2 linked regions of the Saccharicrinis fermentans DSM 9555 = JCM 21142 genome follow. The protein of the gene in region 2 interacts with the protein of the main gene of each other region in a pairwise test. Links are inferred from orthologs where the notes say so. Each region holds a gene or a part of one and is shown on either strand. Other genes may lie near its edges.

Region 1 (16,261 bases), 3.8 Mb from region 2 along the record:
GATGGCAGCTTTTTTTATGCTATAGCGTCAATATAAATATGACATAATCACTCTTACCCTAATGCATATAGAACTTAATTTTCTTATTTTCGTCCCGTAACATCAACTTATATTATTGAGCTATGTCGTACAGAAGCCTAACATCAAAAGAGATCACCACCCTTGAAAGTAACCATTGCACAGCAATAGACGGTTGGGATAAGGTTCAGGTAGCTGCTAACTTTGTCAGCAAGCATCTGAAAAACGTCACTTTCTCAGGTTATAATTATTTGGGCGTATTTTCCGATAAAATAAAACTGCCTTCCACCGCCCTTGATTATAGTGGAATTTACAATGCACATCTTCACAACTGCACCATAAAAGATAAGTGCTATATTAAAAATATCGGCACCTCTATATCTAATTATATTATTGAAGAAAATTGTATTATACAAGATGTAAGCACCTTGATGGTCGACCGTGTGTCATCCTTTGGAAACGGCACCACAGTAAAGCCAATAAACGAAGCCGGAGGTAGAGAAGTTATTATTTACGATGCACTTTCGGCCCACACAGCCTACTTGATGGCTTTTTACAGACACAACCCAACTTTTACCGAAAACATACAAAAGTCTATATTAAATCATGTAAAAAACCTTCAATCTCCAACAGGATACATTGGGACAAATACGGTGATAATAAATTGCGCTAGCCTTAAAAACATCAAAGTGGGTCCACATGCCCTATTGGAAGGGGTACAAAACCTAAACAACGGTTCTATTAATAGCTCTTACCTTGCCCCTAGCCACATTGGTCCTGGCGTAGACGCTGCAGATTTTATTATCTCCTCCGGATCTACAATCAGTGGTAACACCTACTTAAGAAACTGCTTTGTGGGACAAGGATGCGAAATGAGCCATTCATACAGCGCCGAAAACTCCTTATTCTTTGCCAACAGTCAGTGTATGCAAGGAGAAGCATGCAGCATTTTCGGCGGCCCTTATACTGTAACCCACCACAAATCGACTCTATTAATTGCCGGATACTACTCCTTTTACAATGCAGGCAGTGGCACCAACCAAAGCAACCACATGTATAAACTAGGCCCGGTTCATCAAGGCATTATAGAACGAGGCGGCAAAACCGGAAGCGACTCTTACATTATGTGGCCGGCACAGATTGGTGCCTTCACCATGATTTTAGGACGCCATTACAACAATCCGGACACTGCATCCCTTCCTTTTTCTTATTTGATAGAAGTGGAGGGAAAAAGCGTTTTGATGCCCGCTCAAAATATTTTTAATGTGGGTATTACCCGCGACGCACAAAAATGGATCAAAAGAGATAAAAGAAAAGGAAATAAGCACCTAGATTATATCATAAGTGAAGTCTTAAATCCACATACTATTCATAAAATACTAGATGCTATCAAAACGCTAAGGCAACTCCAACAAAAAGCATCTCCACAGAGCAAAAACATAATGTACAAAAACGTTCAGCTCTCATTGGCCTCCATAAACCGTGGAATTAAATTGTACGAACAAGCATTGGTCAAATATGTTGGAGATGAATTGCTTTCTGTTCTAAAACATACGAATTTTGATCATATTAAAAAATCATTTGTATTTCCCCAACACAACCAATGGGTTGATTTGTCCGGGTTAATATGCAAAACATCCAGATTAAATAAATTCATTGAACAAATTGAGAATAACAGCCTTAATATCGATGAATGGAATTTGTTTTACAAGGAACAATTCGACGACTATAAAATGCTAAAACAAGCACACGTATTCTTCGTCTTAAAGCAATATTTTAAAATAGACATTACTCATTGTACAACAACTGAACTCGTAAATTTTATCAAAGAGTGGAGTGCCAATAACACACAAATTATGCATTCTATAATCATGGATGCTAAAAAAGAATTTAATGCAAAAAGCAAAATAGGATTTGGTATAGACGGAAATCAAGACTGCAGAAATATTGATTTTAATATAGTTAGAGGAAGTGCAGATAACAATTCTTTTATACAGGAATTAGAATTAGAGTACAAAAACAAAGACGAAGAAGCAGCACGAATAATAAAACAATTAGCATAGCAATACGTGTTTAACAAACTCGCATTGTCATAATAAGTAACGAAACAAAACAATCAAGATATATGTGCGGAATAGTTGCCTATGTGGGTGATAAAGTAGCCTACCCCATTTTAATAAAAGGACTACAGCGATTAGAGTATAGAGGATACGACTCAGCAGGTGTGGCCTTGATCAACTCAGACATACACACCTACAAATGTTTAGGAAAGGTAAAAGACCTGGAAACCCATGCCAAAGGAAAACATTTATCCGGAACTATAGGAATGGGACACACCCGTTGGGCTACACATGGAGAACCTAACGATACCAACGCCCATCCCCATACATCCATGAACGGAAAATTCACATTGGTACACAACGGCATTATTGAGAACTACGCCCACCTAAAGAAAGAATTAGAACTTAGAGGCTATGTATTTCAAAGCGAAACAGACACTGAAGTATTGGTGAATCTAATAGAAAATATTTACCAGGAACAAAAAGTAGATGCTGAGATTGCTGTCAGACTAGCTCTTTCAAAGGTCATTGGGGCCTATGGACTTGTGATATCCTGTACCGAAGAAAAAGAGCAATTGATTGCCGCTCGTAAAGGGAGTCCTTTGGTAATTGGAGTTGGTGACCATGAGTATTACCTAGCATCAGATGCTTCACCCATAGTTGAATATACCGATCAGGTCATATACATGAATGACGAGGACGTTGCCATTATCACCAAAGATGATTTAATATTAAAAAACATCCAAAACGACGCCCAAAAACCTAAGATACAAAAGGTTGAACTAACCATCGATGAGATTGACAAAGGTGAATACGAACACTTTATGCTCAAAGAAATTCACGAGCAACCCTCATCAATAGGTGATACTTTCAGAGGACGAATTTCCATTGACAAAACAAAAATATTCTTGGGTGGAATTATTGATGTAATGCCCAAACTAACACAAGCCAAAAGAATTATCATTGTAGCCTGTGGTACATCTTGGCATGCAGCCATGGTTGGCGAGTACTTATTTGAAGAATACGCCCGGATACCAGTGGAAGTAGAATATGCTTCAGAATTCAGATATAGAAATCCTGTAATTAATGCCGACGATGTTTTAATAGCAATTTCACAAAGTGGAGAGACCGCAGATACCTTGGCAGCTATTAAAATGGCAAAAAAACAAGGAGCCACTATTGTAGGAATATGTAACGTGGTTGGCTCATCTATACCTCGAGAAACCCATGCCGGAGTATACACACACGCAGGCCCAGAGATTGGTGTCGCCTCTACCAAAGCATTTACATCTCAGGTAACTGTATTAACAATGATGGCCTTCATGCTAGGACGAAAACGAGGTTCTTTGTACGACGAGTTATACAAACAATTAATACAGGAATTAACCCTTGTGCCAGAAAAGATAAAGCACATTTTAAGATCAGAACAGTACATCAAAGACATTGCCGAAACCTACAAAGATGCTAGCAACTCGCTCTATCTTGGAAGAGGCGTCTTGTTCCCCGTAGCTCTAGAAGGAGCGCTTAAACTGAAAGAAATTTCATATATACATGCAGAAGGATACCCTGCGGCAGAAATGAAACACGGCCCCATAGCCCTTATTGATGAGAACATGCCTGTATTTGTTTTGGCCACTAAGGATAAATCATACGAAAAAATTGTCAGCAATATACAAGAGGTAAAAGCACGTAATGGAAAAGTGATCGCTGTCGTTACCGAGGGCGACCAAACCATAAAGAAGCTAGCTGATCACGTCATTGAAGTTCCCGATTGCCATGAATCTGTTGCACCCTTATTAACCGTTATTCCCCTACAAATAGTATCGTACTACATAGCTGTTATGAGAGGTTGTAATGTGGATCAACCAAGAAATTTAGCTAAGTCGGTAACTGTTGAATAGTATAAAAAAGAAGACCTCAACATCATGAAACTATAAAAACTATTTCCCCAATTCTATGGAATAAGGGGAAATAGTTAACATAGTCCTAAGAACAGGAATTTACATCCCGTCCTTTTTCATTTGTTTTTTTACTGTCTACTTCATCGATCTTCATATTGCTTCTGGTAATATTTCTCATAGCTACCATCCGTTATATTTCTCATCCACTCTTCATTATCCAGATACCAGTCGATGGTTTTTTCTATTCCTTCTTCAAATTGCAACGATGGCTTCCAACCCAGTTCATTCATGAGCTTAGATGAGTCAATTGCATAACGCATATCATGACCTGCTCTATCCTTTACAAAAGTTATTAGATTAGCACATGTTCCTGCTGGCCGATTCAGTTTTCGATCCAACACCTCACACATCTTTCTGATCAGATCAATATTAGTCCACTCATTAATGCCTCCAATATTATAGGTCTCGCCATTGTTACCCCGATGATAAATCATATCAATAGCGCGGGCATGATCCATAACAAATAGCCAATCCCGCACATTTTCACCCTTTCCATAAACAGGAATTGGCTTATTATTTTTGATGTTATGAATAGCCAGAGGGATTAACTTCTCAGGAAACTGATTGGGACCGTAATTATTGGAACAATTGGAGATAACAACCGGCATACCATAAGTATGATGATAAGCCCGTACCAAATGATCACTACTGGCCTTTGACGAAGAATACGGACTTCGTGGGTCGTAAGCTGTAGTTTCAGTAAACAATCCCGTCTTGCCTAAAGAACCATAGACTTCATCAGTAGAGATGTGATAAAATAATTTTCCCTCGTAATTATCATGCCAAGTATTTTTAGCTGCGTTCAACAAATTAACCGTACCTAAAATATTGGTTTTAATAAAAGAGAGAGGGTCCGAAATGGAGCGATCGACATGCGACTCAGCAGCCAGATGAATAACCCCATCAAACTGATGCTTCTCAAAAAGACTATTCATTGCCTGTTCAGAAACAATATCACCTTTGATAAAGGTATAGTTAGGTTCATTTTCGATATCCTTCAGGTTTTCCAGATTTCCGGCATAGGTTAACGCATCCAAATTAAAAATATGATATTGTGGATATTGCAGAACAAACAAACGAACTACATGCGAACCAATAAAACCTGCACCCCCAGTAATAAGAATTTTTTTCATACGATTAAATTTATTTTTCAATGGCCATATGGAACTCATCACTCATCCATAAATTTATTCTGCAATATATGACTTCAACAGCTAAAAAAAAGGTTATTCACAAGTGAACAACCTTTCTATTTTATAAATAATGAATTAGCAAGCCTTAAACTACTTAGTATCAACATCTGGTTTAGTCGAAACAAGCAAATCTATTTAAGACCACAAGCATTCAAATCTATGCTATTGAATACCTCTCACATTTTTCTCCCATTTCCATGCAGAAGCCAAAGTCTCTTCCAATGTTTTTTCTGATTTCCAACCTAACTCATTATTGGCATATGAAGTATCCGCCCATATCTTCTCGATATCACCCTCTCTTCTACCAACAACCTTATATTTTAAATCAACATGATTCACTTCAATAAAAGCTTTCACCAATTGCATTACCGAATATCCCTCTCCGGTACCTATGTTAAAAAATTCGTAGTTGGCTTTCTTTTTATCATCAATAAGCCTATTGATTGCAACAACATGGGCTTTAGACAAATCCACCACATTAATATAATCCCTCACAGCTGTTCCATCCGGGGTATCATAATCATCGCCAAACACACTTAACTCATCACGAAGTCCGGCTGCTGTTTGTGTAATAAAAGGCACCAGGTTATTGGGTACTCCAACCGGAAATTCACCAATCAAACCAGACTCATGTGCTCCAATAGGATTAAAATAACGCAAGGCAATACAATTTACAGCTTCGTTCACCTTACAAAAATCACGCATAATATCTTCACAAATTGCCTTAGTGTTTCCGTAGGGAGACTCAGCTTCCTTTCGAGGTGTAGCTTCGGTTACAGGCAAAACATCAGGCTGACCATAAACCGTACACGATGAAGAAAAAACCAAATTAGCAATGTCATATTTTTTCATGCCAGCCAACAGGTTCATCAAGGAATTTAAGTTGTTACGATAATATTCCAAAGGTTTTTGAACCGACTCTCCCACTGCTTTAAATGCAGCAAAATGAATGATGGCGTCAAGATTATTATACTTCTGAAAAAATGCATCAGTTAAAACACTATCCGCCAAATCGAATTGTTCAAAAGCCGGACGAATGCCTGTAATTTTTTCGATATTATCCAACACCTCAATTTGAGAATTTGACAAATTATCCACAACAACAACATCAAAACCAGCATTCTGTAATTCAACAACAGTATGTGAACCAATATATCCGGTTCCGCCTGTAACTAATATTTGCTTACTCATATCCTTTATTAAATAAATATAACTTCTAAAGATTGATCCCGTAAAATTAACAAATAAACCGTCATTTCAAACAATTATTTTTATTGAATTTCAACTAAAACCCTGTAATTAAATTAATTAAACAAGTGGGTACTTGTTGGTAATTCTTAGTTTTCAACAGGTTATTAACAGATGTTTATAACAGTAGTATACATCCACGTTTTTTTTTATTATTTTTGCATCATGCTTAATCTAGAAAAACATATCAACGACTTACTTTATTTATACGATTGCGTAATTGTTCCAGGCTTGGGAGGCTTTGTGGCAAACAGAAAAAACGCCGAGTTAAATGAAAAAACCGGTGTTTTCAGTCCTCCCTGTAGAAAAATAGGTTTTAACAAAAGCCTATCGCATAACGATGGTTTATTAATCAATCATATTGCGAATGCCGAAGGAATCAGCTACGAAGAATGTAATAATAAGTTGAGTCAATACATCAGCATCCTTAAGTTTCAACTTACCAGAGGAGAAATTATATCTATTGGCTCTGCCGGGGAGCTAAAGAATGACGTTGTGGGTAATACCATATTTATCCCTGCGCGTGAAGAATCATTTTCAACAGATTCGTTTGGGCTAAGTACTTTTCATTTTAAAACACTGGAACAAATTAAAGAGCAAAATGAACCAGCACGAAGACTTGTTCGTAGAACGCTCAATGCCAAAAGCACACGCCAAATTGCAGCCAGTGTAGCACTCATTTTAGGATTTCTAATGGTTACACCCGACTTTGGTAACCAAACACAGTACAGTAACTTTTCGGATATATTCCCCCGGATGGAACAAGTTTCCGTTAGTACAAACGACGACGAATTGCTAACTACTGAGCCATATACAGCGACGCCAGTTAGCGCTATAGAAACAAAGACGGAAGCTGAACCGATGCTAATTAATAATAAATATTTTATTATTGCCGGCAGCTTTAAAGCCAAGCAACCGGCGCAACAGTTTCTAGATAAACTAAAAAAGAAAGGCATTGAGAGTGCAGAGCTAATATCTTCCAATGGACGTTTCAGAGTTTCAGTAGAGGGTTTTGCTGATAAGCAAGAGGCCGTTGAAGCGCTTGACATCCATCGAAAAAGCAATGGATTCAGCTCTGCTTGGTTATTGTCGCTCCAATAATATTTATACAGATATCACCAACACATTCCTCTATATGCAACACTTAAGGAATGTGCTTACAAAAACATAAAAACTACGAACTCATAAAAAAAGCTGCTCCATTTATGAACAGCTTTTTTTTTATTTATTTAAAAGTATATTTAAATACTATCTCTGTATCAAACCTTCGGCAATCATGTACTCGGCAATTTGAACCGCATTCAGGGCAGCTCCTTTTTTTATCTGATCACTCACACACCAAAACGATATCCCATTGGGGTTTGACAAGTCTTTTCGAATCCTTCCTACAAAAACATCATCCTCACCTGCTAAATTAAAAGGCATCGGATATTCATTCTCATCCGGATTATCAACCACAGTAATCCCTTTCATTTTTTCACATTCTGCCCGGAATTCTTCTGGCGTAACTTCTCTATCTGTCTCCGCCCAGATAGCTTCGGAATGCGCTCGCATAACTGGTACACGAACACAAGTGGCACTTACTTCCACATCAGAATGCATAATTTTTTTTGTTTCATTATACATTTTCATTTCCTCTTTCGTATATCCGTTATCTGTAAACACATCCACATGAGGTATCACATTAAACAGCAATTGATGAGCAAATTTCTCAACAGTTAAATCTTTATTTTCTGCAAATTCTTTCACTTGTTTTTCCAGCTCAGCCATCCCCATAGCCCCTGCGCCGCTGGCAGATTGATACGATGAAATATGAACCCTTTTTATATGAGAAATATTTTCCAAAGCCTTTAAAGCCACCACCATTTGAATAGTAGTACAATTGGGATTTGCAATAATATTTCGAGGGATATTCTTACAATCATTCGGGTTCACCTCCGGAACCACCAAGGGCACATCATCATCCATACGAAAGGCACTGGAATTATCAATCATGATAGCTCCGTATCTGGTAATTGTGTCTGCATACTCTTTAGAAATACCACCTCCAGCTGACGTTAGTGCAATATCAACATCTTTAAAATCATCATTATGCTTTAACTCCTTTACCGTAATATTCTCCCCCTTAAAAGCATATACTTTTCCAGCACTACGTGCCGAACCAAATAAAACCAATTCGCTTAGAGGAAAATTCCGTTCCTCCAAAACTTTTAGGAACTCTTGTCCCACTGCGCCACTCGCACCAACGACTGCTACTTTCATTGAACTTTGTTTAAGAATTAAATAACTAACTTTATGCGTAAATAAAACAATTTAACTAAATTGTTGGTGATGATGATTTATATCATACAAAAATATTTAAATTCCTACAATCCGTGCACCATGAAGCATATTTTTTTTCTTTTCTTCTTGATATTCTCCCCTATTACAGCCCAAGTAGTGGAAACATGGAACGACGGGGACTTTTCTTCTACCCCTTTATGGCAAGGAGATGTGCATAAGTTTAGCATCAATACTGCAGCGTCCACCCTTCAGTTGAATGCACCAGCCGCAGCTTCTCAAGCCTATATAACAACCTCAAGTAAGGCCATCAACAATGCAACATGGGAATTTTCTGTTCATCTGGATTTTAATCCTTCCAGCTCAAATTATGCAATTATTTATTTAGCATCCAATCAAGTAAGCTTCAACAACAACATGGAAGGCTACTATGTGATGATTGGCAATACGCAGGACGAGGTGTCTTTATACAAGCAAACATCTGAGAATAAAATAAAGATAATTGATGGTACCGACAAAATATTAGACAGCTCACCAACATCAGTTTGGGTACGCGTCTTACGCGACGATAAGGGCAACTGGCAATTATATACCAAAACAGAATCAGAAAATTATCAACTGGAAGGGGAGGCATTTAACAATGATATCGTAGCATCCTCCTACTTTGGAATTTATTGTAACTACACCTCAACACGTAGCAACAAATTTAGCTTTGGCCCCATCCATATATCCGGATCAGCCTATTTAGATACAGAAAAACCCCAGGTTACTTCACATCACCTAATAGCCGGAAATAAATTCGAGATACAATTCAGCGAAAAGATTGATATTTCTAGTATTAGATTAAAGGACTTTTCGCTGTTAAACCAATCTTATAGTATTGCAAAAATTAAAATCAATAATCCATCAACAATAACCATTCAATTCGAGGACTTTTTAAACGATACCAAGTTAGGACAATTATTCATTAAAAACATCAAAGACACCATAGGCAATACAATAAGAGACACCACCTTAACCTATCGTTTTGAACGGATAAAGATAACCAATGCCACAGTTCCGGTATCCGATCAGCTTCAACTTACTTTTAATAAAAATATAGATAACGCCACTCTAAACACAGCTAGTGCTCTTGGAGAACTGAATTTTGATGCGGTCACTTTAAAGAATGATTCCACCTTACTATTTATAGCAGACAGCTCATTTATTACCGACCGCACCTATCAGTTACATATCTCAGGAATACAAGCTGAATTTGGAGATATGTTAAAAGACACTAGCATCCACATCACCTATCGCAGGCCACAAAGATATGATATTGTTTTTTCAGAATTTATGCTTGACCCAACTCCAAGCGTTGGACTGTACAATTCCGAATACATCGAAATATACAATCGTAGAGAGTATCCCATTAACTTGGGCGGCATGCAAATAGTGATTAACGACAAAGAAAGCTACCTACCAGCCTATGAACTTCCTGGAAACAGCTACGTACTCATCATTGACGATCATGAAGAACAAAACTGGCCCAAGGATTTACCGATAATCAAGATCCAAGACCTGCCTACCTTGAACAACAATAAAGGAACTTTGGTTTTATATTATGCCAACAAGCTAGTTAGCGATGTGTTTCAATATCCATTAGTAATGGATGACGCTGGATTTAAATCGGAAGGCGGATGGTCTCTTGAACGCATCGATACAAATAATCATCAACCTGAATTCAACTGGGAATACGCTACAAATTTAGACGGAGGAACACCTGGAACGGAAAATTCGGTCACTAATTTTAACCCTGATATTATTTCCCCCTACCTTAAATATATATCCTACCTCAGTCCCAACTCTTTTGAATGGGTCTTTAGCGAATCTTTAAAAATACCTGATAATTTTGACTTATCAGCCATATCAATTAAAGGAGCTACCATTACAAATCTTACATGGGAGCCTATATTTTTAAAGAGTGTTCAGATTTCTTTTGCAAATAATCTACCAACAGGTCACACCTTCACAGCGAATATACTTTCTTCTATATCAGATTTTTCAGACAACCAACTAAGTAGCAATCGTGCACTAAGACTGGGAGTCCCGGAAGAAATAGACAGTTTTGACGTGATCATCAATGAGGTGCTATTTAATCCAATTCCTACAGGAGTTGATTTTGTGGAACTCTATAATCGCTCAAATAAAATACTTAACCAAAGTGACATCTACCTCTCTTCGTTTAAAGATATGGTCTTAGACGAACTAGAACCTGTGGATGATAAAAATCAACTTTTGTTTCCCAACGATTACTTGGTGATAACCGAAGACAGCTTAATTTTGTCTGAATTAAACTCCTCCGCGAAAAACGAATTTATAAATCAATCTCACCTTCCCTCACTAAATGATGACCTGGGAAATATTGCTGTTACAAAAAAAACAGGACAACTTATCGATTACTTTGAATACACCAATGATATGCATTTTGAACTATTAAGAGACCAGGAAGGTGTTTCTCTGGAACGCATCAGCCCACATTCTACCACCAACAGTATTCACAACTGGCAATCTGCCTCAAAGGCAAGTGGGTATGCCACACCAACCCTACAAAACTCGCAATATATTGAAAATGCATTAAGAACGGACCTCCAATGGCTAAGTCTTGACAAAAAAGAATTCAGCCCCAACGCGGATGGCACAGACGACAATCTACTCATTAATTACAAACTGGACGAAACAGGCTGGTCAGGAAGCGTTAAAATTTACAACCGCTATGGCATCGTGATAAAAACACTGGCACACAATGAGTTATTAGGCACACAAGGTTTTTTTACCTGGGATGGAACTACAGACCACAACGATAGGGCACCCTTGGGAATATATATTATTTATGGTGATTTCTTCTCTTCAAACGGAAAAACGAAACAAGAAAAGATGACGGTAGTATTAACCGCGGGAAGTAAGCAACATTAAACCCGGAAAATGCATTAAAAATTTATTACGCCTTTCAATGCTAACTGGGATTAATCATCCCCCTGTATGTCCAATCATTTGTACTGGGCATGCCAGTTTCTCTGAAATAAAAAATCCCCCTTGCCTGGGCAGGAGGGATTTATATACTGGACATTGCATAAAAAACTATAGGGAACCCACCAATTCTTTTATTACCAAGGTCATGGTTGGCTCAGCCTTGGCAGCTACTTCCTGCACTTCTTTGTGCGAAACTTCCACGATCTCTCCCGGCACTCCTGAATCCGTTACAATAGAAACTCCAAAGCAAGTCATATTCATATGACGAGCAACAATAACTTCTGGAACTGTTGACATGCCGACTACATCTGCGCCTAAAATACGGAACATCTTATATTCCGCCGGCGTTTCGAAAGTAGGTCCGGAAGTACCCACATACACACCTCTTTTAAGTGTGATGTTATGACGCTGGGCTATAGAGAATGCCCTATCAATCAAATCCTTAGAATAACACTGACTCATATCCGGAAAACGAGGTCCAAGCTCATCATAATTTTTACCCATTAAAGGATTATTTCCAAACATATTGATATGGTCATCGATAATCATTACATCACCAACCACAAAGTCCGGATTAAGTCCACCACTAGCATTGCTCACCAATAAAGTATCTATTCCTATACATTTCATTACGCGCACAGGAAAAGTAAGCTCTTGCATTGAGTACCCCTCATAATAATGAAACCGTCCTTGCATAGCTACCACCTCTTTTCCACCTATGGTACCAAAGATCAATCGACCATGATGCCCCTCCACTGTAGAAGTCGGAAAATTAGGTATAGCATCATATTCCAACGTACTTTTAATATTTATCTCCTGCACTAAACCACCCAAACCGGTACCTAAAATGATACCAATACGCGCCTCAGTCTTAGACTGCTCCAATATAAAATTAGCGGTTTCTCTTATTTTGCTTAACATAGGTAATGATTTTATCTTTAAATTCTTCTTGTTGATTGCTTAAAACTTTTATTTCAATTGGGATATAATACAAACACTTACGCAGGTTCGAGCTACTGGGCAACACTTGCCGAAATCTGACCGCATCCTTTTCTGTTGTTAATACCCATTTATTTTCATTCGATATTTCACTAAATCGCAACGCTATTTTTTCAATATCGTTCTCATTGAAGAGGTGATGATCAGGGAATCTCATGACTGACATTTCACCAACAAGCCTTGCTATATGATCCTCAAAAGGAACAGGGTTGGCAATGCCTGTTACAGAAAGCACCGAGTGATCGCATAACTTTTCCGAATCCAACGCTAGGGCGTCCTCAAAGACAGGCCTTACTTTTTGGTACCCTATCGTTGAAAAATAAACACCCTGCATATCAGAAGGTTTCATTCTTCGTACAAATTTATCCTGCTCATCCGCAGACATATTCTCCGGGCATTTACTAATCAAAATGATATCAGCTCTTTTCTTACCATTCATTGGCTCCCGCAGCTCTCCTGCAGGCAGCATGCAATCGCGCCAAGGAGGACGATGATAATCAACCACCAAAATATTCAAACCCGGATTTACATATCTGTGCTGATAAGCATCATCCAACACAATGATATCGGGTCTATCTTCCATAGCCAGTAAGCTACAAATTCCATCCACCCTTTTCTCAGCGACACATACTGTCACGTCTGGGAATTTATCCAGAATCTGCTTAGGCTCATCACCTATCTCAGCAGCAGTGGACAAACCATGAGCCACAATCACCCCCTGGCTTTCCCTTTTATACCCTCTACTTAACAAAGCTAGCTTACCATCATCCTTCAACAACCGAATAACATATTCAGTAACAGGCGTTTTTCCCGTACCCCCTACAGTAATATTACCCACTGAAATTACGGGCAGAGAGAAACGTTCTGACTTTAATACATTTATATTAAACAATAAATTACGAATACGAATCACAAAACCATATAGCAAAGCTATAGGCCACAGCAGCATCCGTATGTAATTTATTACTTTCATTTGTTAAAATTTAATGGTCAGATGGAGCTCACCGAAACTATTCATCCCACTGTGTACAAAGCTATTTCCTAGGCTCATTTCTTATTCGCAAAAAAAAGGCTGTCTTTATCAGACCAGCCTTTCTATTATAACAAAGATATATAAACTTTAATTCAGCTCCAATTCATACGGTAATCTTGCCTGAATAGGATGCAATTCTTTAATTGAATTTAGCTGTTGCACCTTTTGATAATCCACTCCAAGCAAAGACTCTGTCATAAATGCTTTTGCTTCGCTTTTCATATCCTTTAAAATCTCTTCTATTGGCGACAACATCTCAGGCATTTCTTTAATTCTTGCGCTTTCCAGACCCGCTTTCTCCTTTGCGATACGGATAGCTGTCTGCAGACCACCTAACACATCCACCAAATTTCTATCCATTGCATTTTCCCCACTCCACACTCTACCTTGTCCTATCTCATCAATAGCCTCTTTGGTGGTATTTCTTCCATCGGCACACCTCCCTTTAAACACATCATAAAACCGATCCACATATCCTTGGAACAAGGCTTTTTCATCGTTCGTAAAAGGTCTTGTCAAAGAAGGAACATCGGCATATTTATTTGTTTTCACGCCATCAAAAGTAAAGCCCCATCTATTAGCTACCGGTTTCACATTCGCCATCATACCAAACACACCGATGGATCCTGTTAAAGTAGCAGGATTGGCAACAATAGTATCGGCGACACAGGCTATATAATAACCACCCGAAGCAGCCAAGTCGCCCATAGACACAATCACGGGTTTCACTTCCTTACAAAGCTTTACTTCTCTCCATATAATATCAGAGCCGGCACCCGATCCTCCGGGAGAATTAACCCGCAACACCACGGCCTTAATAGATTTATCTCTTCGTGCATCCCGAATGGTTTTACTGAGTTTTTCTGAATTAATACCATCCTCATCGGAACCATCAATTTCACCTTCAGCATAAATCACCGCTATTTTATCTTTTAAGAGTCCCTTAGATTCTCTCGGAACATAAACCGATTTATAATCGGCAAGGTTAACTTGCTCTATATCCTCATCTTCGTCGGTTCCAGTCAGTTCCTTCAGTTCTGCAATAACCTCATCTTTGTATCTAAGTCCGTCCAATAACTTACCTTCCACAAAAACATCATTACTGGAAAACATTCCTCCATTATCGGCCAATAGATTTATTTCAGTAGTTGAAACACCTCTGGCTTCCGAGATACCACTGACAATAAAATTCCATATGGAGTTTACATAAGTGATGGTTTGCTCCTTGGACGGTTCACTCATATGATCAAGCATATAAGGTTCCACAGCCGATTTAAACTTTCCATGTTTAAATATCTGCATCTCCACACCTATCTTTTCCAATGCTCCCTTGAAGAAAGTACGTTGAGAGCTAAGTCCTTTAAGCTCCATCATACCATGAGGAGGAAGATAGACTTTAGACGCTACGGAAGCCAAATAATATCCTTTTTGAGAATACATAGGCGAAAAAGCATAAATAAATTTACCTGAATCTTTAAAAGCCCTTAGTTCATCTCTTATTTCGCTAAGTGTAGCATATCCAGTCTGTGGGTTTCCACATTTTAGATATATACCTGTAATTTTATCATCACGCTGTGCTTTTTTTATATTTTTTAGAATATCGTTTAATCCCAACTGCGATTGAGAAAAGGGGGATTCACCCAATAAATCAGACAATGGATCATCCACACTCCTGTCTTTAATTACCTTATCCAGATCAATCGTTAATAAAGTACCCTCTTTTATCTTCGTTTCTTTCTCTCCAGAAGAGGCAATGGATGCTATCACTCCAAAAAATATCAATATGATAAATAATGCAGTAACTATAGAACCAATAACTGTTAATAGTAATGATTTAAAAAATTTTGCCATAATTTGAGTTATTTTTGTGATTTGTAACAAATATATAAAACAATTGTTATCGTTTCATCAAGTCGATAATAATTTCAACAAATTTGAATCATGCACAAGGTAATATTACTGATAGGAGGCAACGAAGGTCAGCGTATTGAAAACATACAAGAAGTCAAAAATAAAATTGACACGCAGATAGGTTCAATCATTCAAGAGTCGTCTCTATACGAAAGCGAACCCTGGGGTTTTGAGCACCATCAAAACTTCATCAACCAAGTTCTAGAGGTTTCCACCCAGCTATCACCCAGCGAAGTTCTACAGCGAGGACAAAGCATAGAAAAAGAATTAGGTAGAAGGCCAAAGAAAAAGCTCACGTACGAAGCCCGAACCATGGACATAGACATCTTATTTTATGACGATGTAAGGCAAGAAGCTGTTGCTTTAACGATTCCCCATCCCAAACTACAGGAACGCTTATTTACACTATTACCTTTGAATGAAAAATGGGGAAAATACACTCATCCAGTCTTGAACAAAACAATAGAACAATTACTGGACGAATGTGATGATGTTGGATGGGTGAAGAAAATAATATAAGCTATAATTTTCTACCAAAAGCCAAAT
Region 2 (16,383 bases):
GACCTCTACTACTGGTCACCTCTGAAGACTCGTATCTATTTACTCTTGAGCTTCATTGGTTATGTTTATTTTATTTGAAGGAAGGTGCTATTGGGATCACGTACAAAAGTTGGGTCTGTTGAAAAATAAGTATTTATTTAGCTGTTAAATAGTCTTTGCAAGAAAGCTCTAAACACTGCGTTATTCTCATTTTTGAAACAGTCATTTAATCAGTAAACTCCTTGGTTTCAAAAATATCAAAAGCCTTGTCTTTGAAACTTTCTTATCAAAGACAGAAAAAACAGTCGTTTTCTTGCAGCCACTAAATAGAGACGGATAAAATAAATTGTGAAAGAAGAACTACCATTGGAGCTACCAGCGGCTCTATTTTTACCAGAAGGGATATTAAGTTGGTGAGTTGTTAAGGTAGCGAGTTGAAGGGGTTAAGGTATAAGGTTTAGAGTGTGAGCTTGGGGACTTTTCAATCTATGGAGTATCTTCAATTAAAATATAGAGGGTGATAATTTTCCATAAGCATATTCGATAATTTTCAACTAATGAGTAATTCTCGTTTAAATGCTTAATTATCAATATATCGACTGCAGGGTTGGCCAGAACAATAGCCCCGGGGCCGGCATTGGCGAGAAGCTATGAACCCGGAAAATGCATTAAAAAATCTCTTACGAATAAAAGGCACGTTCAATTAAGTCGACAGAGAACTGGTTTAGATTCACTATAGCTGTGCTATCTTATTTCAACAAGTTATTGATTGCACTTTTCGTTCACGTGTCGAATTCTAATGCATTTTTCGGGTTAAATAAAAATAGGACTGTTAAGTGCATGCTCAAGCTAGAATCTGCATTATGAACTGATCCTTCTTTGCCCTCACTGTACTACTGAGAAATTTTTATAGTCTTGTCCTTTTCTCAAATTATTTGTATATTCGTGTCACTATTAATAATGCTTTAAACCTTGAGCCCACACGTGTGGGCTCAAGGTTTAAAAGTCTGTACTACTGCATGTGATATCGTGTTATGAAGCAAATAGAAATTGGACTATTACTTCAAAACATAACTACCGGTGTAATAGCCAATTTGTATTAAAACTTAATATTTAGTGTGGAGGATCATTTGTGAAAATGTTATGCTGCACTTATTTTCATAGTATTTACTATGATTTATAAACTTAAAATATTTGGTGTTTAATGTTATTTAGCTAACGAAAGGTAAAGAAAGGAGTGATTGTAAAGGATAATTGGTTAAAATTCTGTAACTTAGAAAAAGATTGTGGTCTCTCTAGTTTGGCTGCGTTGAATTAAATTATATGGCAGAGTTCAGTATCTGAATACTTCATTGCAAAAAAAATGGTTATTCGATATGGATGTCAGCCATCACTGTACAATATTGAAACTGGGAATTGGAATTACTCATTGATGTAGGTTGGTGATTCCCAATAACGAGTGGGTTACGATGGTACATTTTAACCTGAATACTTCCTTTTGAAGGTGTCTTTCACATTTTTAGGGCGTTTGATCTTGAAGCATGTAAGTCATGCATAGTTAAAGACAAATTTATCTAAAATAAAACTTATATATTATGAAAATTGCATACATAGGAACTTATCCTCCGCGTCAGTGCGGAATTGGTACTTTTACACAAGACTTGTACCACTCGATGGTTGGAACATTGGATAGAGTAAATGGAGCTAAAAAGAGTTTTATTATCGCAATGAACGACGAAAAGCAGCGCTATTCTTTTCCACCTGAAGTAAGGATGACCATTCGACAAGAATGTAAGTCTGACTATCTTAGCGCCGCTGAATACATTAACAATAGCGGAGCCGATGTTTGTATGGTGCAACATGAATTTGGAATTTTCGGAGGCCAAAGTGGTGTATATCTTCTTTCTCTTTTGGACAAGCTGGTTGTTCCTATTACGGTTACGTTGCATACCGTACTTCAGTCGCCTACCTTTATGCAACGTCATATAATGTATAAAATGGGGGAAGTGGCAGATAAAATTATTGTTATGAGCCATAAAGCGGTTTCGTTTTTGCTTCATATATATGATATTCCCAAGGAGAAAATTGAGTTGATTGAGCATGGTGTACCCGACCATCGTTTTAATAGGACTGACGTGAAAGCCGAACTGGGATTTAAGCAGAAAAAGGTATTGCTTACTTTTGGTTTGTTAAGTAGGAATAAAGGTATTGAAACGGCCATCAAGGCTTTACCGGCACTTGTAAAAAGACATCCAGAAGTGGTGTATGTGGTGTTAGGCAAAACGCACCCCAATGTTTTAAGAAGTTCTGGTGATGAATATCGAATAGCTTTGATGGAATTAATTAAGCATCTTGACCTAGAGAAGCATGTGATCATGGTGGATCGTTTTGTGAGTCAGGAAGAATTGTTTAAATACCTATATGCCTCAGATATCTATATTACTCCTTACTTGAGTAAGGCACAGATTACCAGTGGAACACTTTCTTTTGCTGTTGGGGCAGGTCTGGCTGTTGTCTCCACACCTTACTGGCATGCTGAGGAATTATTAGATCATGATAGAGGTAGGTTGTTTGATTTTAAAAGAGCAGATCAGTTGCGTGATATTTTGATGGAGTTGTTGGATAATCCAGATATCATGAGTCGTATTCGAAATAATGCCTTTAATTATGGAAAAGAAATCACGTGGCCTAAAATAGGTTCAAAATACAATCATTTGCTGCGAGCCATTATTGAAAATGCACCCAAAAAGAAATCCCGTAGGGGAGTGTTTGATCCTGATAAGCTTCCACCATTTTCAATGGAGCATGTCAAGCGACTTAGTGATCATACGGGTATTTTACAGCATGCTAAATTTGATATTCCAAATTTTAATGAGGGATATTGTTTGGATGATAATGCCAGGGCTTTACTCATGTGTCTAATGGCTTATCAACAATTCCAGGATAAGGATGCACAGTCGTTGATATCTATTTATTTGAGCTATATTCATTATATGCAAAATGAGGACGGTAGCTTCCATAATTTCTTGGCCTATGACCGGCATTTTTTACCTGAAAAAACATCGGAAGATGCTTTTGGAAGAACCATTTGGGCCTTGGGGTATCTTCTTGGTAATGCGCCGGATGATGCCACCTATCAAATGGGTAAAACGCTTTTTATGAAAGCGGTTCCCCATTTTAAAGGTCTCAAATCGGTACGGGGTGTGGCGCTTGTGGTGATAGGTATCGCTGCATACTTAAAAAGTCATTCCTATGATGAAGGAATGATTCAAATATTAAAGGATTTGTCATTTGAATTGGCCGATGCCTTTGATAGCCACTGTACTCAAGAATGGCATTGGTTCGAAGATCAATTGACCTATGATAATGGTATTTTGCCTTTGGCTCTCCTACATGCTATTCGGATAGTCAATGATCGTCGCCTGCGTGAGGTGGCGTTTAAGTCTATGGATTTTCTTTCAGAAAATACCTTTATTGATGGACATCTTTCTACTATCGGGTCAGATAAGTGGTATAAAAAAGGAGGGGAGCGTTCCCAATTCGACCAACAGCCTATTGATACCATGGCCATGGTGTTAATGTTTCGTCAGGCATTCGATGTTACACAAGAAAGAAAATATCTGCAAGCTACTTTTCAATCATTTTTGTGGTTCTTGGGTGAGAACGATTTAGGAATATGTTTATATGATAGAAGCACGCATGGTTGTTGTGATGGACTGGAGGAGGATGGTGTTAACCTAAATCAGGGTGCCGAAAGTACCCTGGCTTACCAAATATCTAGATTGATTGTGGAAGATGCTTATAACGAAGCAGTCAATGAGAATCTCATTCGTAGAATCGAGATAGGAATGCAAGATGAACTAAATTCAAAATATAATAAAGAAAGTCATGTTGATTAAACGCTACGCTAAAAATCCAATCCTCCAAAAGGAGGATATCCCCTATCCAGTAGCCACGGTACATAATGCCGGTGTAGTTAAATATCAAGGGAAATATATGATGATATTCCGTTCTCATTTATTCAATGGGCGCAGTATAATAGGTCTCGCCGAAAGTGAAGATGGTTTTCACTTTAAGGCGAGAGCCAAGCCTTTTATGGTTCCTTCTGATCAGGAACCTTTTAAGGCATACGAAGAGTATGGGGTGGAAGATCCGCGTGTGATATTTATGGAGGGTGAATATTTGATTACTTATAGCGCGTACTCGCGTCATGGAGTAAGGGTTGGATTAGCTAAGACAACAGATTTTGAAACGGTCCAGCGTTTTTCTATGATTACAGAAGCTGACTACCGAAACGTGGTTATCTTTCCGCAAAAGTTTAATGGTCTGTATGCTCGGTTGGATCGCCCTCACTCCGAAATATCACCTTGGTCTGTTTGGATCTCTTATTCGCCCGATTTAAGGTTTTGGGGAGAATCTAAATTAATTATGAAACCGGTTCAGTATCATTGGGATGAAATGAAGATAGGTCCGGGGGCACCCCCTATCAAAACAGAGCGGGGGTGGCTGAATATATATCATGGTGTATTTCCTACCATGGACGGATGTGTGTATCGTCTGGGTGTTGCGCTTCATGAACTAGACGACCCTTCTCGTATCATTGCCGTCGGTGATCAATGGATCCTACAGCCAGAAGAGATGTATGAGATTACAGGTTATGTGCATAATGTCGTCTTTACTTGTGCGGCAGTGCCAGAAGACGATGGTACATTAAAATTATACTGGGGCGGTGCCGATAAAGTCATGTGTGTAGGCACGGCAGTTATAGATGAGTTGGTAGATCATTGTTTAAATCATCCTAGAAAAGCCATTTAAATTTAAAATGAAAGGAGCCATGGGAATTGTTTCGCACACAGGGGGGATGATTAATCTGGGCGAGTTCCATATGGCCTTTGAAAATTTAATTGTAATCATATGAAATGAGCATGAGAGTAATCTCTCACACAGGTGAATGATTATCACGGCGAGTTCCATATGACCATTAAGAAACAAATTATAAACATATGAAAGTAGCTATTTTAGCACCTATCGCTTGGCGAACACCTCCGTTACATTATGGTCCTTGGGAGCAAGTGGCCTCTAATATTGCGGAAGGATTGGTGAAAAATGGAATCGACGTTACATTGTTTGCAACCGGTAATTCATCCACTAAGGGAAAATTGGAATATGTTTCGGAAACGGCCTATGCCGAGGACCCAAGCCTCGATGCGAAAGTGTGGGAGTGCCTGCATATTAGCCATCTGATGGAACATGCGCATGAATATGATCTGATTCATAATCATTTTGATTTCTTACCCTTAACGTATGCCAGACTGATTGATACGCCAATGCTAACCACTATTCATGGCTTTTCTTCACCCAAAATTATTCCCGTTTATAAGAAATATAACGATATATGCCACTATGTGTCCATTAGTTATGCTGATAGGAGTGCAGCATTAGATTATATAGCGACTGTCTATAACGGAATTCATGTGGATGATTTCACATATCGTGCAAAACCCAAAGATTACCTATTGTATTTTGGTAGAATCCATCCGGATAAAGGTACTTATGAAGCGATTATGATCTCGAAAATGGCCAAGCGAAAACTTATTTTGTCAGGCCTAATTCAAGATCAGGCTTATTTCGATGAGAAAATAAAACCTTATATAAACGATCAAGATGTTGTGTATGTGGGCAATTCAGGACCAGATAGTCGAGATACCCTAATAGGAGAAGCTTATGCTTTGTTACACCCCATTCATTTTGATGAGCCTTTTGGTTTAAGTGTAGCTGAATCAATGATGTGTGGAACACCGGTAGTTGCGTTTAATAGAGGGTCTATGCCAGAACTTATTCAATCGGGAAAAACTGGTTTTTTGGTCAATGATATACAGGAGGCAGTGGATTCACTGAATGCAGTGAAATCAATAGATCGAGCCTACTGCCATCAGTGGGCTAAAGCAAAATTTAGTCAAGCAAAGATGGTGGAAGGTTATATAGATGTATATCATAAAATATTGCAATAAAATAAATTTTTTGTATTTGTAACGGAGCAATCCGTACATTATTAACAATCATGAAACAAAATAAAAAGATTGACGAAATTGTCAAGAGAAAAAAAATCAGAATTGTGAGAGACGATTCACGTGTGATTACTCGACCTCACATTCCCGGAGAGGTGCAGCGTATCGATAATATTATAAAAAGAGTGATGGCTCTTGACGAGGTCAGAGCTTCGGAACTTTTGTCACAGATACATGCTCAGTTTTCTGACCGGCATAAAAATATTGATGCCCAGTTCTATGAGAATTTTGATCGTGTAGCTGATTATATGGCCGATGTTTCTAAGTTGAGTATCACCCAAAAGAAGATTATTGGGGCCTATTTTACAATGGAATATTCCATCGAGTCAGCCGCCCTTTTCAATCCTTCCATGATTCCGCATCCTAATCAGAAAGGTATGCCTAAGGGGCACCTCAGATTTATTACTAGTTTTAGAGCCACTGGAGAGGGGCATATATCATCTATCGTTTTCAGAACCGGAACCATCGAAAATGATTCCGTATTGTTTGACCCGGTTAGTGAATTCGTGGAAACGCATAGTATTTTGCATGATCCTGTTTATGATGCAGGATTGTTTGCTTTAAAATTGAAAGAATTGAAGGCTTGGGATGCCACAAGCCAAAAGGTTCTGGAACTAATACCTAACTCATTTACTTATCAGGAGCTTAAAGTAAGTATTGGTGTAATTTCTATGGATCCGGGTTTTGAGGTGAATGACCATTCTATAAATATGTTATATTGGTTGGCTAACTCCAATTACACCTTGTGCTTTAGTAAGAATAGTAAGGTGTCGGAAAGGGTGATCTTCCCTGTGTCGGAAAATGAAAGTGGAGGTATAGAAGATGCCCGCTTTGTTAAATTTTTTGATGACAATGGCGAATCGACCTATTATGCAACCTATACAGCTTATGATCGCTACTCTATTCTTTCTCAATTGATTGAAACAAAGGATTTTCGACAGTTTAATATGATTACCTTAAATGGACGCGGCGTTCAGAATAAAGGTATGGCTCTTTTTCCACGTAAAATAAATGGGAAATATGCCATGCTTTCTCGTCAGGATGGGGAGAATAATTATATTATGTTTTCTGATCATTTGCATTTTTGGCATGAGTATAGCCTTATACAGGAACCTGCTGAACCTTGGGAGTTTATTCAAGTTGGAAATTGTGGCTCCCCTTTGGAAACGTCAGAAGGCTGGCTGGTGATTACACATGGAGTGGGGCCAGTTAGACAATATTCTATTGGAGCCATACTGCTCGACTTGGATGATCCTACCAAAGTGATCGCACGACTGGAAGAACCTCTGCTAAAACCAACAGAGAGCGAACGTGAAGGTTATGTGCCTAATGTGATGTATTCTTGTGGTGGTTTGATCCATCATAATAAGCTAGTCCTTCCTTATGCCATGTCAGATACCTCCTCTGGAATTGCCATGGTGGAGGTGTCCGATTTGTTGTCTTGTATGAAGTATTATACCTGATCTAAACCAAGCTTTATTGATAAATTCTAATCAGATCTTTGCGTAAGTTATTGATAAGGTGCCTATCTATTTCTTCCCAGGAAATTCCTTTATTGTGCAACAAAAAAAGGATATTCAGTGCTTTCGTAAATAATTGATATTTGGATAATTTGTTGTATTGCCAAAAACAACTACTTTTGCTTTCTAAAGCAATCAATGTGGGTAGGATAATAGCTATTGACTACGGAAAAAAGAAAACAGGACTTGCGGTAACAGATCCATTTCAGATTATTGCCAATGGTTTAGATACCGTTCCGTCACATACTTTAATCGAATATTTGGAAAAATATTTTGAGAAAGAAGATGTGGAGCAAATCGTATTGGGATATCCCAGACAGGCTTCGGGTGAAGATTCCGAATCAATGCGGTATATAAAACCTTTTTTTAATCGTTTAAAGAACAAATTCCCCCATATACCTGTTGAGTGGGTGGACGAACGTTATACCTCAAAAATTGCTTTTCAGGCTATGATTGATGGAGGACTGAAAAAAAAAGCAAGACAAAATAAAAATTTGGTGGACAAGGTAAGTGCTACTATTATTTTGCAATCGTATTTGGAACAAAAAGGAAATTTGAATTTATGATATTACCAGTAACTGTTTACGGGCACCCAGTATTGAGAAAGGTGGCTGATGAGATTGATGAAGACTATGAAGGTTTGGAGAAACTGATTGATAACATGTGGGATACCATGTATCATACAGATGGAATAGGTTTGGCGGCACCTCAGATAGGAAAAAGCATACGATTAATCGTCATTGATGCGACTCCTATGGCAGAAGATTTTCCTGAGTTGGAGGGGTTTAAGCGTGTTTTGATCAATCCTATTATTTTAGAATCGGGAGATGATCAATGCAATGAATCTGAGGGGTGCCTCAGCTTGCCAGGTATACGCGAAGAAGTAAAACGCCCTACTTCAATTAAGATTGAATACGAAAACGAAAACTTTGAATTGGTGGAAGAAGAATTAGACGGGTTTGCAGCTAGAGTAGTTCAACATGAATATGACCATGTGGAAGGAGTACTATTTGTTGACCACCTTTCTTCTCTTAAAAAAAGATTGTTAAAAAGTAAATTGACTGCCATCGCCAAAGGAAAAGTTGATGTTAGCTATAGAATTAAGACGGCATAATATCGTACTATAATACCGCATTAATTATAAAGGGTAACTATTTATTTAGATACCCTTTTTTTGATATATATTTATCTTATGAAGTCGTTTTCTTCCTTTGGTAATAAAAAATAGGTTTTTTGTAAAAAAAACAGGTAGATATTGAGATGGATTGAATATTTTAGGGAATCATTTTTATGAAAAACTAACTTATGCGAAAATTTCTTTTGTTTTCTTTTATCACCGTATTTTTTTTCGGATGTGTTCCGCAGAAAGATGTCATTTATTTGCAGGATATTGATATAAGTAATGCTGAAAAAACATTTGATAATGTAAAATCAGAGAATACGATAAAAGTATTCGATCAAATCTATATTCAGGTTTCGAGTTTTGATGATGGTAATATCAATTTTATGAACAATGATCCCAATCGTTACGGAGGAGGACGTTCTGAACTTGATTTGGCCATGGTATCTTATACGGTGAATAAAGATGGAGCTGTGAAGTTACCCATCGTGGGGCAAACGAAAGTTGAAGGCTTAACAGTAGATGAAGCATCTGAAAAAATTCGTAAAGAGCTGGGTGATTATCTGAATACCCCTTCTGTTAAAATTACCTTTGTAAATAAAAGTATTACGGTATTGGGCAGTGTTAACCGACCCGGACGGTACTTTTATGCCGCCGAGTATTTGAGTATATTTCAAGCTTTGGGACTCGCAGGTGATATATCCGAATATGGTAACCGAAAGGAAGTGGTGATTGTTAGAGATTCAAACCATCAAGTAATTCGAAAAAAACTTAATTTAACGGACATAGCTTTGTTAGGAGAAGCTGATTTATATGTTCAACCTGATGATGTTATCTATGTGGAACCACTAAAAAGAAGACATTGGGGTTTTGCTGCTTTCCCTTGGGCTGTAGTGTTAAGTTCAATTACAACCGTTATTTTGGTTGCTAACTATGTGAAACAATGAGTATAAAAAATAATACTGATAATAATTCATATGTTGATATGAATAAGGTGTTGAAGCATTTACTGAGAAATTGGTATTGGTTTGCTGTTTCATTGGTGTTTTGCTTTGTGTTAGCCTTTGTTTCTATTAAGGTGTTGCCGCCTAAGTATTTAGTGTCCTCCAGTATTTATATCAAAGAGGACGTGGGACTCGAAGGTCAAAAGGCCATGGAGTTTATCCAGAGCTTTAATTTGTTTGATCAAAAAAAGAACTATCAAAATGAGATGTTAATTTTAAAATCATCTCCTATCATACGTCAAACGATAAAGCAATTAAATTTAAAAACGGCTTATTACGTAAATGATCATCTCTTGCAAAAAGAGATTTATAAGGAATCGCCCTTTGTGGTTATGGTGGATTCCTCACATCAACAAATTATAGATACCCAGTTCGAGGTGGTTTTTAAAGAGGACGGTCAATTTATTTTGTCTGCGAATAAAGACAATTACCGTGTTATAAATTATTCTTCTGGGGTGGGATATGAGACCGAAAAAAGTATTGATGTAAAAGAAGAGTTTTTTCAATCGGAAGTAATTGAAGGAGAGGATTATAAATTTAGAATTTATTTAAATGAACATGTGAACTTAAAGCACATTACTGGCAAAGTATATGCTTTTAAGTTGTTTGATGTGGAAAACCTGGTGCGTAGCTATCAAAATGAGTTAAAAGTGAATCCGGTAAATCCTGAAGTGAGTGTTGTTCAGCTGGCTCTGAAATCCGCTTCGCCAGCTAAAGGGGTTGATTTTATTCATACCCTGACCGAAATATATTTGAATAAAAATCTGGAACGAAAAAATCACTTGGCCTATAACACCATCGCTTTTATTAATAGTCAGCTGGAGGAAATTTCTGATTCTTTGAGTTTCGCCGAAAATAACCTGGAAGAATTCAGAGCTTCTAATCAAGTGATGGATATTACTACCAAAGCAACGCGTGTGATGGAACGATTGCAGCAATTGGAGATTCAAAAAAGTACAACAGAAAGAGCTTATAATTATTATGAATATTTGGATGACTATTTTCAGCAGGATGATGATTATAGTAATATTGTTGTGCCATCTTCCATGGGAGTGACCAATGTGACTTTAAATGAATTTATCAGGGACCTGCTGATATTGTCAAATCAGAGAAATGACTTGATAGCCAGGAAACAACAAAAGGGACCTTTTTTTAAGAATCTGGAAATAAAAATTGAAAACCTGCGAAATAGTATTGTGGATAATATTATTTTTTCCAAAGAGTCTTTGAAAAGGGAGGTGGCGAAATTCCAGGATCAGATTAATCAATTGGAAGTGCAGGTAAAAGCATTGCCTAAAACTGAACGAAAGTTAGTGGGTATGCAGCGTAAGTTTAATATTAATGATGCCATATATACCTTTTTGCTTCAAAAACGGGCAGAGGCTCAAATAGCGAAGGCCGGAAACTTGCCAGAACATTTAATTGTTGAGCCGGCACGCATGCTCCAAAAGGTTTTTCCCAATCCTAAAATTCATTTTGCCCTGGCCTTTTTTCTGGGACTCGTATTACCCGCAATGGTATTGGTGTTGATGGATGTTATTGATGATAGAATAAAAAATGAACAGGCTTTTACGGATAAATTTTCGGATTTGCCATTTTTAGGGTCTATTTTAAAGAGTGAGGTCAAAGGTAGTAAGCTGGTTGTGCATAATGATCCCACATCTGTTGTTACAGAAACATTTCGAACCATACGAACTAACTTATCCTTTTTTAAGGAAGGTGCAGCTCATAAAACAATTTTGGTTTCTTCGTGTATCGCCGGTGAGGGTAAGAGTTTTGTGGCCAATAACCTCGGTATTTCCCTCGCTAATTTGGGTAAAAGAACTGTTATCGTTGGTTATGACTTGCGAAAATCAGGACAGTTCAGTGATTTTATTCATGATAAAAAAGGCGGTCTTACCTCTTATTATCTAAAAAATAAAGAAATCGATGAAATTATTATTGGTACCGAAATTCCTCACCTTGATTTTATTGCACCAGGGGTGATTCCTCCTAATCCCTTGGAGTTAATTGGTAATGAATTGACAGCTAACTTGTTCCAGGTGTTAAAGGCTAATTATGACTATATCATTATTGATACTCCCCCCATTGGAGTACTTAGTGATGGTTTTATGTTGATGAAATATGCTGATGTGAATATATTCGTGGTCAGAGAAAAATATACTAGCGAGAAAGTATTGGTTTCTGTTTTACAGGAGACCAGACAAAAGGGAATTCAGAATATAGGACTGGTACTAAATGGTAGTAAACTTGAAGGGAAAAAATATAAGTATGATTACTACAATAAATACAATAACGCTTAATTGTTTTTTTTAAAAGTAGTGGTCTATGTGTCTTGATAATAATCGTATTTGTTTTGTGATTCCTAACTTTGTGACTTTTAGTACTGGAGGAGCTGAAATACAGGTGCATTACCTTACGCAGGCTTTTTTAGATAGGGGATGGACGGTGGAAGTAGTTTGTGCCGGACTGGGACATGAGAAAGAAATTAGGCAGTCTTCATTTTTTAATCGTAAAATTCAATATCATTACTATAGGAAAAGGAGTATACGTATATGTGAGTTTTGGGATGTATTAAAGGTATTGAAAAAAACAAATTCTTTCTATTATTATCAGCGAACAGATTTTGCTCTTACAGCATCTACTTATTGGTATACAAGGAAAAAAGGGAAAAATATGATTTTTGCCTTAGCAGGTGATTCTGATGCACAACGTAATAAGTATAGTATGTATTTTAAGCAGTACAGCTATACCAATTTCTTGAAAAAATGGATACGTAAAGCAGACTTTTTTTTGTTGGATAGGTTGATAGAGTGGGCTAAGAAAAGAGTAGATAAGGTGGTTTGTCAAAATCAATTTCAACTGCAAGCCTATGAATCAGATTTTAATAGGAAGGGAATCATTATACCAAATTCTTTTTCTTTATTGAAGGAGGTAAATGAAAGCAAGGAAAAAGTAATTTTATGGGTAGGTAATAATACACTGGTAAAACAAGCACATTTGTTTGTGGAGTTGGCAAAGAAATTTGAAATATATCGTGATTGGAATTTTGTGATGCTCGGATCGGCCTGTGATAGCTTCTTAACTGAGGATACACCTCATAACTTAAGTGTGCTGGGATCCGTAAGCTATCAAGAAGCGAATCAATGGTTTGCCAGGGCTCGTGTGTATGTGAATACGAGCTTGAACGAAGGAATGCCTAATACTTTTATTCAAAGCTGGTTCTTTAGTACCTTGATATTGAGCCTGAATGTGGATCCTGATCATGTTTTTAGTAGAGAGCATATGGGATTTTGTTTTCAGGGGGATCTTGTAAGGATGGAGGAATGTTTGTTGGCTATTATGGCTGGTATGGATGTGAGTCAGCAGGTGCTTAAGGGGAGCGCGTATTTTAATATGCAATTTAATTTAGCACATAATGTGGATAAGTTGATTGATTATATGAGCCTGGCATGACCAAAGTAAATAATTGGACACATAGGAGAATGATAAAAGTTTGCACCGGTTAGTGAGGTTTCGCTTTTTTTAACGGATGAAACAAGCCATGAGAGTGATCTCTCACACAGGTGAATGATTATCACGGCGAGTTCCATATGACCATTAAGAAACAAATTATAAACATATGAAACGAGCCATGAGAGTGATCTCTCACACAGGAGAATGATTATCACGGTGAGTTCCATATGGCAACTGAAAAACAAATTATAATCATATGAAATATTAATAGAATTGAACGCATGAAAGTACTTCAACTGTGTGGAAAAGACTTCTTTGGCGCCGGCCGTGCAGCTTATCGCCTGCATAAAGGTTTGCTACAATGTGGTATTGAAAGTAAAATGTGGGTGGGTGCTAAACGAACACTGGATGAAACGGTTACTGATATTCATAGGGAAAAGTGGAAGAAAAAGTTGACAAAGGTTTATGTTAATCTTGAAAAAATTGCCATCAAAAGTAGTGCGGGTGGGTACAAAGAGATGTTTTCATTAGGACATCCTGCACACTCCATACGTCGACGAATCAAAAAAGAAAAACCAGATATTATTCATCTGCATTGGATCAATCGGGGCTATATGGATTTGTTGCATCTGAAAAATATAAAAATTCCTATTGTGATCTCTTTACATGATATGTGGTGGTTTACCGGCGGTTGTCACTATGATGTCATGTGTGGTAGGTATACTGTAGGTTGTGGAAATTGTCCGTTATTAAATAACGATGGGGAATTTGGTTTGAGTTTTCGTCATTTATGTCAAAAACAGGAGGTCTTGTATAGTATACCAAATGTTACTTTAGTGGGACTAAGTGGCTGGATGAGAGATTGCGCAGCACAAAGTTTGATAGGTAGAAAAGCTCAAACAGTGCAATTGCCCAATGGAATTGATGTGGATCATTTTACTCCTTTAGATAAACAGCTTTGTAGAGAAAAATTAAATTTACCACTTGATAAAAAGCTTATTTTATTTGCAGCTGTTGATGTTCTGTCTGAATCCAGAAAGGGCTATGCTTATATAAGTGAAGCACTGGCATTATTGAATGCCGATGAATACGAGTTGGTGGTGATAGGAGAAAAATGTAGTTATGATAGGATAGGTGGACTCAAGGCCCGTTTTTTGGGAGAAATCAATGATGACCAATGTATGATTGAATATATGTCGGCTGTTGATGTGACGGTAGTACCTTCTTTGCAGGAAAATTTGTCTAATTTAATTATGGAAAGCATGGCTTGTGCAACTCCGGTTGTCGCTTTTCAAGTGGGTGGTAACAGCGATATGATACAGCATCGAACAAATGGTTATTTGGCTGCGTATAGGGATGTGGTGGATTTGTCTGAAGGAATTAAATATTGTGCTGAGACTACTACAAATAGTCATTTGTCGAGCAATGCACGAAAATATATCATGGATCATTTTTCCATTCATGATATTGCAAAAAAATATGCGCAATTGTATGAATCTATTTTAAACAGATGATAAGCTTATGCCTTTGATTTAATTGAAATTAATATGGAGCTGCAGTTCAAATTCATTGAAGATTAGCTTAAATGAAATATGCTTAATGTAACAAAAATAACAGATTACTTGCTGGTTTACCTGCTGGTTGCATTCTCGGGCGTGCCTTTTTTTTATAAGGCTCATATTGCCATGTTGATTGTTTCGCTGGCTTTGCCTGCTTTTATATTTGTTAGAAGAAAAAGAAATGTGGATCGTTTTTTTATTTATTACGTGGTTTTTGTCCTATGTATCCAGGTGGGACAAATGCTTAAGTTCTATGAGTTTCCTATACAAACTTATTTGGGTCTTCATGTGCGGGTGCTGTTTGCTTATTTGAGCATTAAAGCTGTAGGAAAAAAAATGATGACCTATTATGTAGATATACTTGTTTTCTCGGTTTGGACCAGTCTTTTCTTTTATGTACTATCGTATGTGGGATCCATTGAACATTTTTTTGAAAATAGCATAGCTCCATTGTTTAGTAACCCGCTGATTAAAGAAACAAACTATAAAATCTGGCCCAGTGTAATTCTTTATACCTTTAATGCGCAGGGGGAAGGATTGGAGTGGCTTAAAAGAAATTCCGGTCCTTTTTGGGAACCTGGGGCTTTTTCTGGTTTTTTAATGGTAGCCTTATTGTTCAATATTATTATTTCGGGACAGCTGAATAACAAAAAGAATAGAATTTTAATGCTAGGGGTATTGAGTACTTTCTCAACCTCTGGATTGTTGGTGCTGGTGGTCCTTATATCTTTTTATCTGGTTTTGAATCGTGACCTATTACGGCGTTATGTTTTGGTACCCATCGTTGTAATAACTGGAATAATTGCATTTTTTAGTGTGGATTTTTTGGGTAGTAAAGTGGTGCGAAAAATGAGTTATAGCGATGCCACTTATAATACTCGCTTTAAAAGTGCCCAAATCGATATCAATGACTTTATGCAGCATCCGGTGCTAGGTATGGGTAGATCACAGTCAACCCGTTTTCATGGTGAGACAGAGGCCCGTGCAATACACCGTAATAATGGTGTAACCAATCATCTGGTTATGTATGGGGCAATAGCCTTTTTGATTTATTTTTACCTAATCTACTTAGGTTTCTATCGTATGTGCAGGGTTTACGATGTGAATAGACGGATGGCTTTTTTTGCCTTGATAATTATATTGTTGATCGGTTTTTCGCAAATTTATTTCACCAAAGTTTTTTTTATTGCGATGACTTTAATACCTGTATTGTACTGTAAGGATGAAGAAGTCCATAATACCTGATAATTAAATGAAGATATTTGTTGTAATAGCCGTTTTTAATCGCAAGGCCTATACGCTTCAATGTTTGAAGCTCTTGCAGGAACAAACTTGTCAAAATATAGGAGTCGTACTAGTGGATGATGGCTCATCGGATGGTACCTCGGACGAAGTGAAACGCTTTTTTCCTGAAGTAGTGGTCGTTAAAGGAACGGGAGACTGGTGGTGGACTAAATCCATGAACCAAGGATGTAAGGCTGCCATAGAACATGGAGCCGATTTATTGATAACTTTAAACAACGATACTTATTTTAATGCTTTGCTCATCGAAAAGCTGGTTAGATTGCATCACCAAAATCCTAAAGCTGTTATTGGATCGCTTAATTTGATAAAGAAAGAGCAAACATATATTTTCTTTTCGGGTATTAAAGATATTATCTGGTGGAAAGCCAAGGA

The links.
Region 1: the proteins of def (region 2) and CYTFE_RS0120285 interact in binary tests that used the Escherichia coli proteins (3 or more experiments, as listed by UniProt). The link is inferred for Saccharicrinis fermentans DSM 9555 = JCM 21142 from one-to-one orthologs.

The regions. Positions count from the first base shown.
Region 1 is NZ_KI912107.1:4,895,646-4,911,906, reverse strand. What follows is about bases 6,736-9,582. They hold CYTFE_RS0120285 (aspartate-semialdehyde dehydrogenase), read right to left. Parts: upstream 8,743-9,582; coding sequence 7,729-8,742; downstream 6,736-7,728. Other genes in these bases: CYTFE_RS0120280 (T9SS type B sorting domain-containing protein), read left to right, coding at 8,863-9,582; CYTFE_RS29080 (HU domain-containing protein), read left to right, coding at 6,736-7,581. Also shown: CYTFE_RS0120310 (DUF4954 family protein), read left to right, coding at 123-2,081; glmS (glutamine--fructose-6-phosphate transaminase (isomerizing)), read left to right, coding at 2,144-3,979; rfbB (dTDP-glucose 4,6-dehydratase), read right to left, coding at 4,120-5,172; UDP-glucose 4-epimerase GalE, read right to left, coding at 5,395-6,423; more of CYTFE_RS29080, read left to right, coding at 6,646-6,735; more of CYTFE_RS0120280, read left to right, coding at 9,583-11,715; CYTFE_RS0120275 (purine-nucleoside phosphorylase), read right to left, coding at 11,881-12,693; lpxK (tetraacyldisaccharide 4'-kinase), read right to left, coding at 12,665-13,744; signal peptide peptidase SppA, read right to left, coding at 13,892-15,655; folK (2-amino-4-hydroxy-6-hydroxymethyldihydropteridine diphosphokinase), read left to right, coding at 15,746-16,234; upp (uracil phosphoribosyltransferase), read right to left, coding at 16,236-16,261.
Region 2 is NZ_KI912107.1:1,098,644-1,115,026, forward strand. The notes cover bases 6,937-9,905. They hold def (peptide deformylase), read left to right. Parts: upstream 6,937-8,129; coding sequence 8,130-8,681; downstream 8,682-9,905. Other genes in these bases: CYTFE_RS0104505 (glycoside hydrolase family 130 protein), read left to right, coding at 6,937-7,510; ruvX (Holliday junction resolvase RuvX), read left to right, coding at 7,708-8,133; CYTFE_RS0104520 (polysaccharide biosynthesis/export family protein), read left to right, coding at 8,873-9,634; CYTFE_RS0104525 (GumC family protein), read left to right, coding at 9,631-9,905. Outside these bases: CYTFE_RS24970 (glycosyltransferase family 4 protein), read left to right, coding at 1,575-3,878; CYTFE_RS0104490 (glycoside hydrolase family 130 protein), read left to right, coding at 3,868-4,794; CYTFE_RS0104500 (glycosyltransferase family 4 protein), read left to right, coding at 4,983-5,990; more of CYTFE_RS0104505, read left to right, coding at 6,041-6,936; more of CYTFE_RS0104525, read left to right, coding at 9,906-11,994; CYTFE_RS0104530 (glycosyltransferase family 4 protein), read left to right, coding at 12,020-13,147; CYTFE_RS0104535 (glycosyltransferase), read left to right, coding at 13,429-14,661; CYTFE_RS0104540 (O-antigen ligase family protein), read left to right, coding at 14,740-15,951; CYTFE_RS0104545 (glycosyltransferase family 2 protein), read left to right, coding at 15,959-16,383. UniProt on the Escherichia coli protein: Removes the formyl group from the N-terminal Met of newly synthesized proteins. Requires at least a dipeptide for an efficient rate of reaction. N-terminal L-methionine is a prerequisite for activity but the enzyme has broad specificity at other positions.